DNA from 2 places in the Corynebacterium timonense genome. Region 1 is predicted to be linked to the other one. Evidence: riboswitches for the same ligand, from Rfam matches in the RefSeq annotation. Region 1 holds a riboswitch; the other holds the start of a gene.
The links. Region 1 has a riboswitch for cyclic di-AMP ahead of BLT81_RS07190 (resuscitation-promoting factor Rpf1 domain-containing protein). Riboswitches for the same ligand answer to the same signal wherever they lie in the genome.
Positions count from the first base shown of each region.

Region 1 (5,873 bases):
TGATGCCGGCCGCCTCACCGATGGTCACGGCGAGCGCGGGGTCGAAACCGAGCTGCGCGGTGGCTGTGGCGAGGGCGCGCACGCCGACGGTGGAGTCCTTGTTCAGCGGCAGAGGGTCGGCGAGCAGCAGCGTCACGAGTTGGCGCATCTCGCGCACTGCGTCGAGGCCTTGGGCGGTCGCCTCGCGGTCGACCGCTTCCTGGTCGACGGGGTCGGCGGGCGGCGGGGTAAGCGGGTACTCGCGCGGCCGCTCGCCGCGCAGCGCCTCGCGCACCGGGCGGGGAAGGCGCACGGTGGTGGGGCCCTGCTGGGCGAGCAGACCTGCGTCGATGAGGGCCTGCACGGTCGGGTTCAGCGAGCGCATCATGCCAATCCCGCCCGCGTGCGCCAGCCTGTCCAGCACGTCGCGCGAGTCTGGGTCGAGGGCCTCCACTTTTTCCTGCAGGTCCGCGGGCGCCCGGTCGAGGATGCGCCACCCGGCGGGCAGGCCGGCGAGGGCGCCCGGGGCGACCCGTAGGCCCTCGGAGCCGTAGACGAGGGCCCGCGTGCGAAGCTTCGCGACGCTTGCGTCCACGTCCACGCCCTTCTCGGCCTGCCCGGCGAGCGCAGCCGGGTCCACCGGCTCGAGCTCGGCGCCGAGGTCGGCGAGCGTCTCCAACACCGCGATATCCGCCGCGTTGAGCGTGCGTATCGCGCGAGCCAGCGACGCGGGAAGGGCGAGACGCGACGCCAACGCTGCCAGCGAGGGCGGGGTGGGAAACGTAGCGTCGGGCCGGGCGCGGATGAGGGTACGCAGCTCATGGTCCGACAGCGCGGCAAGGGAGGAGATGAGAGTGTCCATGATGGGGGTGAGTGTACGTGCGTTTTCGCAGCGGACGTGAGACAATATTGCCTATGGCTAAAGACGTTGAGAAGATCGGCCGCAAGAACCCGGCCTGGCCCGAGTACACCCCGACAGGCCACCCTGTTACCGAAATCACTTCCACCCTCGCCGGCGCGTCCAGCCCCTTCGGCGACGATCTGATTCTTCCGCGCCCCTACGAGGAAACCGGGTACGTGCACCCCACCACGCGCATCAACCGCTAAGCGCGCCCACCGAACACAGCAACCGCCGCCCCGGACGTGCTTTCCTGGGGCGGCGGTTGCTGTTTGTCCAGTACGCGGTTTTTAGCGCAGCGCTGCGAGCGCGCCCGCGGCGTCGCCGGCGAGAGCGGCCTCGATGAGCGGCTTGTTGGCGTTGTAGAACGCGTTGTAGTCGTCGCGGTTGGCCTTGTACGCGTCGTGCACAGCGTTCGGGACGTGGATGTTGTACGTAGCAAGCGTGGACACGATCTGCTTGTACAGGGCGTCGACCTCGGTCTCAACCGGCTGCTTCGGGGCCGGCGCGGGGGCAGGGGCAGGGGCCGGGGCAGGAGCCGAGGCAGCGGAAACGGTGCGCGGGGTCGGGGCGGAGTTCAGGCCGAGCTTGCGGGAGCAGGCGGGCCATGCGCCCCAGCCCTGGCCGGCGAGGGTACGCTCGGCGACGGCGATCTGCTGCTCGCGGGTGGCCAGGTTGGCGGTCGGGGCGAACTCCGTGCCGCCGTACGCGGCCCAGGTGGAGGCGGAGAACTGCAGGCCACCGTGGTAGCCGTTGCCGGTGTTAATGGCCCAGTTGCCGCCGGACTCGCACTGCGCGAGGCGGTCCCAATCGGAGTCGGGGGCGGCGGAGGCCTGGGGGGCGACGAGACCAGTCAGGGCTGCTGCGGCGGCGGTGCCGGCGAGCGCCTTGGCGGCGAAGGTTGCGGTCTGCTTGCTGTGGCGTCCCATGAATTCGTGTCCTCTCTTGTTCTCGCCTGCGAAGTTAGCTGTCGGGTTCTGGCGGAGGTGCCAGGCCGCGCGGTGCGCGGCTTCACCCCGTGCGCGAAAGCGCGGTGGGTTCCCCGCTCCCGCCCTGGTAAAATAACGTCTGGTTTATCCGCCTCCGCGGGGCTGGGCGGGATTCGGCGTGCGCCCCGGAAAGCGTGTCGCCCGGTGTGGGCATGGCCGTCACTCTATCGCTTTGTAACGATTGAGTCACGTAACCAACACGGAATGGCCATCGGTGGGCCGCGCGGGTCGGCGTTTGCGCAGCTCGCGCGCCCGGAAGCGCAAAATGTGAACTATGTCACATGCATCCGTGGTCGGCCCTGCGCTGCCGGCGCGGCCGCGGGTATGATAGGCGGAATTTACAGCACTTATCGTAAGGAAAGAGGGACGCACATGCCCATCGGAAAGGTGAAATGGTTCGACGCTGAGAAGGGCTTCGGCTTTGCATCCAATCCGGGCGACGAGGACGTCTTTATCAGCAAGTCCGTGCTGCCGGACGGGGTCGACGAACTTGTCGCCGGCCAGCGCATCGAGTTCGACTTCGCAGCTGGGCGCAAAGGCCCCCAGGCGTTGCGCGTCGCGGTGCTTGAGACTCCGAAGCGCCGCCCCGTCCACCGTCGCAAGCCCGAAGAGCTGGGCAGCATGCTTGCCGACGTCATGACGCTCATCGAAACTCAGGTCCAGCCGGCCTTGACCGCCGGGCGCTACCCCGAGCGCAAGGAGGCCCGCCAGGTGGCGGAGATCCTGCGCGCCGTGGCGAAGGAGCTCGACGCCTAGGCCCGGCTCCTATTCGAAGGCAACGGACCAGGTGGCGACGACGGGGCGTTCCTCCCCGTCCGCGGTGGTGTCCACGCTGAGGAAGGACACCTCGGCGACGACGAGGCGCGCGCCGTCCTTGACCGCCTTCGTCGTGGCGGTGTCGGCCTCGCCGGACTGGAAGAGCTGCTCCTCGTTCGCTGTGGGGTCGTCGTAGATGGACAGCAGCGCCCAGCTCGAGGAGGCGATGTCGTCGGGCAGGCTGAAGGTGACCGGGCTCGATTCGTTCAGCTCGAACGTGGGCGGCTCGCCGCCGTCGCACTGCTCGTCGAGGCCGCAGACGGTGTACGGCTCCACCAAGAGCGTCGAACCGCCGTTGGAAACCTCCACCCGCAGCTCCCCCGGCGGGGTGACGGGCCGGGTGCGTTGCCACTCGAGGAAGAGAGCAAAACCGCCGACGAGGACGGCGACGCCCACGGCGATGACGAGCAGTTGCACCCAGGCGGGCACCTTCTTCGTTGAGCTCATGGCGGTGAGTCTATCCCGCGGGCTCGAAGGTGACTTTGTACAGGTCCGGCCAGCGCTTGCCGGAAAGATAGAACTCGTCGGTGCCCGGAATGTACGCGATGCCGTTGAGGACGTTGTTCGGGTCGGGCGCGGCGTTGTTGTCCAGCCCGGAGGCGTCGATGACGGCGGTAACCTCGCCCGTCTCGGCGTCGATGCGCAGGATGTCCGTGGTGAGGAAGACGTTGGCGTAGACGTCGTCGCCCACGCACTCGAGCTCGTTGAGCCCCGTGACGGGGGTGCCCTGCCGAGTGACTTCGAAGCGCTCGCGCTCCTGCATCGTCGCGGGGTCCATCCGGCGCAGGTAGCTGGTGCCGTCCGAGTAGATCAGTTCGCCCTGGCGGGCGCACAGGCCCCAGCCCTCGCCGTAGACGGGGACGCGTGCCGTTTCCTCCAAAGAGTGCGCGTCGCGCTGGATGGCGACCCCGTCGCGCCAGGTCAGCTGCCACAGGTGGTCCCCCGCGCGGGTGATCCCCTCGCCGAAGTACTGCGGGTCGAGGTCGCGGCTGACCAGCTCCTCTCCGCCGAGGGTGCGCCGGTAGACCCGGGACTCGCCCTCCTGGCCGGTGCCGACGTAGAGCGTCCCGTCGTCGGCGACCTCGAGGCCCTGGGTGAAGCTGCCGGGGTCGAAGTCGTAACGGTCCTGGACCACCGCGGTGAGCTGCTCCGGCTCCGCAGCCGCGTCCGTTTCCGCAGTCTCGGACGAGCACGCTGCGCTCGGCAGGACGACGGGCAGGGCGACGAGGGCGCTGGTGATGCGAAGACGAAGACCCATACCCACCATCATGCATCAGCTCACGCATAATGGGTGAGTGTCTGCTTCCACCAGATCTTCACGTTCCTCCCGCCCACGCCGTCCCCTGCTTGGGGGTCGGGCCGTCGCCACCGCGAGGGAGGCCCTCGACGAGATCGCCGGGGGCGAGGTCGGCGAGCACATCGGGGTGGCCGGGGTGAGCGCCAACGTGGCCACCCACCGCTTCGCGGCCGACGAACCCGGTTACCCGGGGTGGGAGTGGAACGCCGTCGTCGCATGCGCCACTGGCTCGTCCTGGGTCACCGTGAACGAAGTTGCGCTCGTGCCGTCGCCGAGCGGCGACGCGCTCGAGGCGCCCGATTGGGTTCCCTACTCCGAGCGTCTGCGCCCCGGCGACCTCGGGCCGGGCGACCTCATGGCGCCGGCGCCGGACGACGAACGCCTGACAGACGACTCCTTCTCCCGCGACGCCGTCACCTTCGCAGGCCGTGACACCAAGCACTACCTCACCCAGGCCGGGCTCGAGGAGGCGAAAACACGCTGGCGAACGGGCGAGTTCGGCCCCACCAGCGAGTTCGCCGAGCAAGCGACGCTCTACTGTCGCAGCTGCGCGTTCTGGGTGCCCATGGGAGAACCCGTCGGCGACAACTTCGGGGTGTGCACCAACGAATACTCGGCCGACGGGCGCGTCGTGGCCGCGAGCTACGGCTGCGGGGCGCACTCGGACACCGAGCTCGATACCGCCGACGTCACGTCGGCCGCGCCGTACGACGACGAAAAGCCGCTGTTCTAGGACGCGTGCGCGCACCTAGAAAGACGACGCCCGGGCGCCGCGCAGTTCGTTGACCTCCCGGTGCGTCGGCAGGTCCCCGCGCTGCACCGCCGTGCGCCCGCCGCGCACGGTGCCGTACTCGCGCCAGCTGGCGACGAGGCGCGCGCCGTAGAGCGAGTCGACCACCCAGGTCTCGGACTCCGTGAGCTCGGCGACCCGGAAGCCCTCCGGTGCGGTGGTGATCGTCGCGCCGCGCCAGGCGAGGATATCGAGCACCCCGTCCATGGCGATCGAGGGCGTCGTTCTCGGGTGTCCGGAGACCGTGACGCGCGCGGTGCCGTCGGTCGCGATGGTCAGCAGGGGCGCGGCGATGGCTTGGGGGACGCGGGAGGAGGCGTCGACAAGCACACCCTCGTGCGTGGGCAGCGAGGCGAGGGCGAAGCGCTGCCACCCGCAGTCGGGGCCGAACAGCTCCGGGTGCTCGCGTTCGTCACGCAGGGGAGAGGAGGTGACGGTGATCTCTTCGGGCGAGGGGCTCAGCGGGCGCAGGGAGAGCGAGGCGTAGCCGCCGCTGACCTCGATGATCGCCCGGCGCGTGCCGGAGACGAGGGAGAGTCGCACGCGCAGGCGGTTCAGCTCGGAGGCGCTCACGCCGAGGGCCCGCAGCGCCCGCGCGTAGGCGGGTGCATCGACGACGGCGCCCTCCGAGACGACGAAGGTGAAAACCTGCACGACACAACTCCTCAATTTCTCATTTCGCCGAAGCGGTGACAGTCTTAGCGGTGACAGGCCGCGGCCGAAACGCCGCCCACACACTTCAGAAGATCTGCACCGCGCTCACACGCGTAACGAAGGGAAACATGGCGTGAGTACCAGCGAATCCACATCTCGGCGCCGCTCCGGCGGAGGGCTCGACCGATTTTTTCACATCTCGGAGCGCGGCTCTACGGTGGGCACCGAGGTGCGCGGCGGAGTGGTCACCTTTTTCGCCATGGCCTACATCATTTTGCTGAACCCGCTGATCATCGGCACAAGCGCTGACCGCGACGGCGTGGTCCTCGGCATCCCCCAGGTCGCGGCGGCGACCGCGCTCGCGGCCGGCGTGATGTCCATCCTGTTCGGTGTAGTGGCGAAGTACCCCTTCGGCATCGCGACGGGCCTCGGCCTGAACACGCTCGTGGC
Region 1 covers NZ_LT629765.1:1,517,621-1,523,493, reverse strand. Annotated here, with positions in the region: gene BLT81_RS07200 (helicase-associated domain-containing protein) at 1-841, opposite strand, end outside; gene BLT81_RS07195 (hypothetical protein) at 895-1,086, shown strand; gene BLT81_RS07190 (resuscitation-promoting factor Rpf1 domain-containing protein) at 1,168-1,806, opposite strand; cyclic di-AMP (ydaO/yuaA leader) riboswitch at 1,815-1,954, opposite strand; gene BLT81_RS07185 (cold-shock protein) at 2,239-2,622, shown strand; gene BLT81_RS07180 (DUF2771 family protein) at 2,632-3,129, opposite strand; gene BLT81_RS07175 (glutaminyl-peptide cyclotransferase) at 3,140-3,940, opposite strand; gene BLT81_RS07170 (DUF3027 domain-containing protein) at 3,978-4,712, shown strand; gene BLT81_RS07165 (hypothetical protein) at 4,728-5,423, opposite strand; gene BLT81_RS07160 (NCS2 family permease) at 5,557-5,873, shown strand, end outside.

Region 2 (5,873 bases), 990 kb from region 1:
CGGCGGCGTCGATGGAGACGGTGTTCCCGCTCTACCCGGACGATGTCAACGACGGCGCGGACTACGACCCGGAACGCGACGTGTACGAAAACCACATGCACTCCATCCACGGCCCGCGCAACTCCGTGATGCTTATCCGCCTGCGTTCCGAAGACGCGCAGAAGGTCATCGAGCGCGAGGGCCAGGAGTCGTTCCACTACGGCGACTACTACGCCTACTCCAAGATCTGCACGCACATCGGTTGCCCCACCTCGCTCTACGAGGCCCAGACCAACCGCATCCTGTGCCCGTGCCACCAGTCGCAGTTCGACGCGCTGCACTACGGCAAGCCGGTGTTCGGCCCCGCCGCCCGCGCTCTGCCGCAGCTGCCTGTGACGATTGATGAAGACGGTTACCTCGTTGCCAACGGAAACTTCATTGAACCCGTCGGCCCGGCATTCTGGGAGCGTAAGTCCTAATGAGCACTAAACTTGCACAAGCCGCGGACAACGTTGACTCGCGGTACACGATCTCCGGGGTCCTCCGGCCCCAGCTGAACAAGGTCTTTCCGACCCACTGGTCCTTCATGCTCGGCGAAGTGGCGCTGTACAGCTTCATCGTGCTGCTGCTGACGGGCATCTACCTCGCCCTGTTCTTCGACCCGTCCATCACCAAGGTCATCTACGACGGTGACTACCTCCCGCTCAACGGCGTGGAGATGTCGCGCGCGTACGCGACCACTCTGGATATTTCCTTCGGCGTGCGCGGCGGCCTGTTTGTCCGCCAGATGCACCACTGGGCGGCGCTGATGTTCATGATGGCGATGTTCGCCCACATGATGCGCATCTTCTTCACCGGTGCCTTCCGCCGCCCCCGCGAGGCCAACTGGATCATTGGCGTCACGCTGATCCTCCTCGGCATGGCCGAGGGCTTCCTCGGCTACTCGCTGCCGGATGACCTCCTCTCCGGTGTGGGCCTGCGCATTATGTCGGCCATCATCGTCGGTCTCCCGATCGTCGGCACGTGGCTGCACTGGGCGATCTTCGGCGGCGACTTCCCGTCGGACCTCATGCTCGACCGCTTCTACATCCTTCACGTGCTGGTGCTGCCGGGCATCATTCTTGCGCTTGTCGCGGCCCACCTTCTGCTCGTGTGGTTCCAGAAGCACACGCAGTTCCCGGGCCCGGGCCGGACCGAGAACAACGTCGTCGGTGTCCGCATCCTTCCGGTGTTTGCCGTCAAGGCGATTGCCTACATGTTCATCGTTTTCGCGGTCCTCGCCGGCATGGCTGGCCTGACCACGATCAACAGCATCTGGACGATTGGCCCCTACAACCCGTCACAGGTCTCCGCCGGCTCCCAGCCTGACGTGTACATGCTGTGGACGGACGGTGCCGCGCGTGTCATGCCCGCGTGGGAGCTCTACCTGGGTAACTACACCATTCCGGGTGCCTTCTGGGTTGCTCTGATGTGTGGCATTATGGTCATCCTCCTGTTCGCTTACCCCTTCATCGAGCAGAAGGTGACCGGCGACAAAGCGCACCACAACCTGCTGCAGCGCCCGCGCGACGTTCCTACTCGCACCGGCCTGGGTGTCATGGGTATCGTCTTCTTCCTGCTGCTGACCATCTCTGGCGGCAATGACCACGTGGCGCACTTCTTCGAAATTTCGCTGAACGCCATGACGTGGTTTGGCCGTATTGGCCTCATCGTGCTGCCGCCGCTCGCGTACTTCATCACCTACCGCATTTGTGTCGGACTCCAGCGCTCCGACCGCGAGGTGCTCGAGCACGGTATCGAGACCGGAGTGATCAAGAAGCTCCCGAACGGCGCCTTTGTGGAGGTACACCAGCCGCTTGGCCCGGTGGACGAGCACGGGCACCCGATCCCGCTCGAGTACGCTGGCGCCCGAGTGCCGAAGCAGCTCAACGAGCTCGGGTACAGCGACTCGGAGACCCTGGGTACGTTCAGCTCGCGAGAGCTGGGCATCAGCGAGCGGGTCCGCGACGCGGAGGACCGCCGGCACCACGAGGAGATCGAGACCATGCGTGCCATCGAGGAGTCCAAGAACGCCTCTGACCGCGATGCCACGTAGCGCTCAGCCCTCTCGGCAGTGAGGCCCTTCCCCTCCGGAGGAGGGGCTTTTTCGTGATCTTTTCGTAATGTGAGTGGAATCACATTCATTTGTTTGGGCGAGGGGTGGCGCTTTATGTGTGACCTGTGATTGCCTTCCCGTGTGCTCTTTTTATGCTGGTAAAGCGGTGTTTGTGGCGTCGGTAAGCGACTGCGTGGTGGGGTAGCAGCCCGGCGGCAGTGGTGCGCCGACGGGATCGAGCGGAAAATAACGGCGCGATAACGGGTGTCGCGTTGGACAAGTCCTGTATCCGTTTCGTAATCTTACCGAGACATTGCGACGACATAGTCGGTCGTGATTCGCACAAGGACATATAGCCGAATCCCGCCGCCCGGCGGGAACCGGGGAACCGCACGGCCCATGTGGCCATCCCCTGGGGTGAATGGGGCACAAGGACGGCGCTGTAGCGCCGCGGAGTGCGCCAAGGCCGTCTCTCAGGCCTAACCCGACAGCTAACCCGGTAGGCGACTGAGATGATATGGAGACAGCACGTGGCAAAACACCGCCGCCCCACCACTACCGTGACCCGCAACCTCGCGACTGCGACCGCCGTCGCCGCGGGTGCGGCCCTGCTGGCACCGGCCGCGAACGCCGCCGAGGTCCGCGTTCCCAACACAAACCTCTCCGTGGACGTCCAGGGCATTGAAAATGTCCCCGGCATCGAAAACATCCCCGGCGTGACCGAGTGGATCCCCTCGCTTGCCCAGCAGGAGACGACCAACTACACCGCGCCAGCGCCGGCTGCCCCGGTGGCCGCCGTCAAGACCACGGGTGAGCGCATTGTTGAGATCGCCCGTACGAAGATCGGCTCCCCGTATGTCTACGGCGCATCTGGCCCCGACGCCTTCGACTGCTCGGGCTTCACCTCGTGGGTGTACGCGCAGGCCGGCAAGTCCATCCCGCGCACCTCGCAGGCGCAGGCCAACGGCGGCACTCCGGTGCCCCTGGACCAGCTGCAGCCGGGCGACATCGTTGCTTACTACGGCGGCGCGTCCCACGTGGCCATCTACGCCGGCAACGGCAAGATCATCGACGCGCTCAACAGCGGCACCCCGGTGGGCGAGCGCCCGCTGCACATGATGCCGGTGCACTCGGCCTTCCGTTTCTAGGGTCGAACCCCGCTGCCCGCCGCTCGTTTTCCGTGCGGCGGGTTTGTGTGTTTTCGCTGCTGGGCAGCGGTCATTCGGGCCACTTGACCCACGCCGAGAATGGACTATATTTAGGTAACGGTTTTGTAAAGATGTGGCCGCATCACCCGCCCGACCCGTAGAGCTGCTCGACACGGCGGGCTGATAACGCTCAACGAGCACAGTGGAAAGAGGATCTAGTGGGCAAGCATTCCCTCCGACCCCACCGCGGCGCGGCACGCGTGACGGTGTCCGCCTTCGCACTCAGCGCTACCGTCGCAGGCGCTCTGGCCGTCCCGGCCCACGCCGACGAGGTCGACGCCCTGATCGAGGAGATGGACACTCTTTCGCAGGAGGCGACGGGTAAGAGCGAAGAGCTCAAGGCCATTGAGGACGAGATCGCCGCTGCGGAAGGGCGCCTCGGCGAGATGCGGGAGCGGGTCGAGCACACCCGCGACGCGGCTGCTCAGGCCGTTGCGGACCGCGAGGCCCAGCGGGAGGCCTTCGACACTGTTGCTGCCTCGGCAAACCGGACGAGCACCGCGGATACCGTCATCACGAGCCTGGGGGCGGAAAACCCGCAGGCGTTGATCGACCGCGCGGCGTACCTCGGCGCCATCTCGCGCAACACCGATCGCGCCCTCGATGAGCTGCGCGCGGCGAACGAGGAGGCCGCCGAGCGCGCAAACGCAGCGAACATTGCCGTTGCGGAAGCGGAGTTCCAGCGCAACCAGCTGGACTCGAAGCGGGCGAAGCTCGAGCGCGAGCGTGGAGAGCTCGATGAAAAGGTGCGCGAGGTCGAGGAGAAGATCAATTCCCTGAGCGCTGATCAGCGCGCGCGCTGGGAGAACAAGTACAACCCGATTGCCAACCCCGTGCTGCTGCCCGGGGCCGGCGAGGGCGTTGTTGGCGCCGCCCTGGCGCAGCTGGGCAAGCCCTACGGCTGGGGTGCTGCTGGCCCCGGCGCCTTCGACTGCTCGGGGCTGATGGTGTGGGCCTACGGGCAGAACGGTAAGTCCATTCCGCGGACTTCTCAGGCGCAGCTCGCGGGGGGCACTCCGGTGCCGGTGTCGCAGCTGCAGCCGGGTGACATCGTCGGCTACTACCCGGGTGTTACGCACGTGGGCATGTACATCGGCAACGGCCAGGTTGTCCACGCCTCCGACTACGGCATCCCAGTCCAGGTTGTGCCGCTGAACTCGATGCCGGTCCAGGGCGCCGTGCGCTACTGATGCCCACCCTGCTGGTCACCAACGACTTCCCGCCCACAGTGGGCGGGATTCAGTCGTATGTGAGGGATTACGTCGCCGAGCTCGTCGACAGGACCGGGCCAGACGAGCTCGTCGTGTTCGCCTCGACCCAGGACGCGGACGCGGCTCGCGCGTGGGACGCGTCGTGCGACTACGAGGTCATCCGCTGGCCCGGCACCGTCATGGTGCCCACGCCTGGCGTGCGCGCTCAGATGCAGCGCATCATCCGTGAGCGCGGCATCAACACCGTCTGGTTCGGCGCCGCGGCGCCGCTGGCCCTGCTGGGCCCCGCGGCCCGCGAGGCGGGGGCGTCGCGGGTGGTGGCCACCACGCACGGCCACGAGGTTGGCTGGTCGATGGTGCCTGGCGCCAGGAGCGCGCTGCGCCGGATCGGTAACACCTCCGACGTCGTGACGTACATTTCCCGCTACACGCTGTCGCGCTTCGGCCGTGCCATCGGCCCGCACCCGCGGTTTGTTGCGCTGCCCTCGGCGGTGGATACCCGCTTCTTCCGCCCCCTGCCCGCCGAGCGAGTCGCCGCCGTGCGCGCTGAGCTCGGAGTGGGGGAGGCCCCGCTCGTCGTGTGCGCGTCTCGCCTGGTCGCGCGCAAGGGCCAGGACCAGCTCATAAGGGCGCTGCCGGGCATTCGCACGCGTATCGACGCCACACGGCTCGTCATCGTGGGATCGGGACCGTACGAGCGCCGGCTGCGACGCCTCGCGGAGCGGCTCAACCCGGCCGACCGGGCGGCGCTGACGTTTACGGGCGCCGTGGGAAGCGAAAAGCTGCGCGACATCATCGCGTCCGCTGACGTGTTTGCCATGCCCGCGCGCACCCGCGGCTGGGGTCTGGACACCGAGGGGCTCGGGATCGTCTACCTCGAGGCGCAAGCCTGCGGCGTGCCGGTCGTGGGCGGAACGTCTGGGGGCGCGCCGGAGGCTGTGGGCCCGGACAGCGGCGTTGTTGTCGATGGGCGTGACACCCAGGCGCTTGTGCGGGAGGTGGCCGCGCTCTTGGGGGACGACGCGCGGCGCGCGGAGATGGGGGAGGCGGGCCCTGGGTTCGTCGAGAAGCACTTCGGGCGGCGGGAGCTTGGGGACCGTCTTGTCCGGGCTCTCCACGGCGAGGGCTAAACTCGGTCCTTATGTCAGCACACCCCGAGCTGCCCGCCAGCGACGCGCCGTTGACCGTGGGCTTCGACATCGGTGGGACGAACGTCCGAGCGGGAGTCGTTGACGCGGCGGGCCGCATCGTCGCGCGGCGCGAGGCCCGGACGGCGCACACCGAGGCAGAGCTGGTGAAAACAATCGCTTGCATCGTGGAGGACCTGCAGGCGGATTACGCGATCGGCGCGGTCGGCGCGGCCGTGGCTGCTTTCCTCGA
Region 2 covers NZ_LT629765.1:523,354-529,226, forward strand. Annotated here, with positions in the region: gene qcrA (cytochrome bc1 complex Rieske iron-sulfur subunit) at 1-458, shown strand, start outside; gene qcrB (cytochrome bc1 complex cytochrome b subunit) at 458-2,074, shown strand; cyclic di-AMP (ydaO/yuaA leader) riboswitch at 2,419-2,595, shown strand; gene BLT81_RS02610 (C40 family peptidase) at 2,605-3,222, shown strand; gene BLT81_RS02615 (C40 family peptidase) at 3,441-4,472, shown strand; gene BLT81_RS02620 (glycosyltransferase family 4 protein) at 4,472-5,623, shown strand; gene BLT81_RS02625 (ROK family protein) at 5,635-5,873, shown strand, end outside.
Region 2: linked by a shared signal. The riboswitch ahead of BLT81_RS02610 (C40 family peptidase) and the one ahead of BLT81_RS07190 (resuscitation-promoting factor Rpf1 domain-containing protein) in region 1 are both predicted to bind cyclic di-AMP.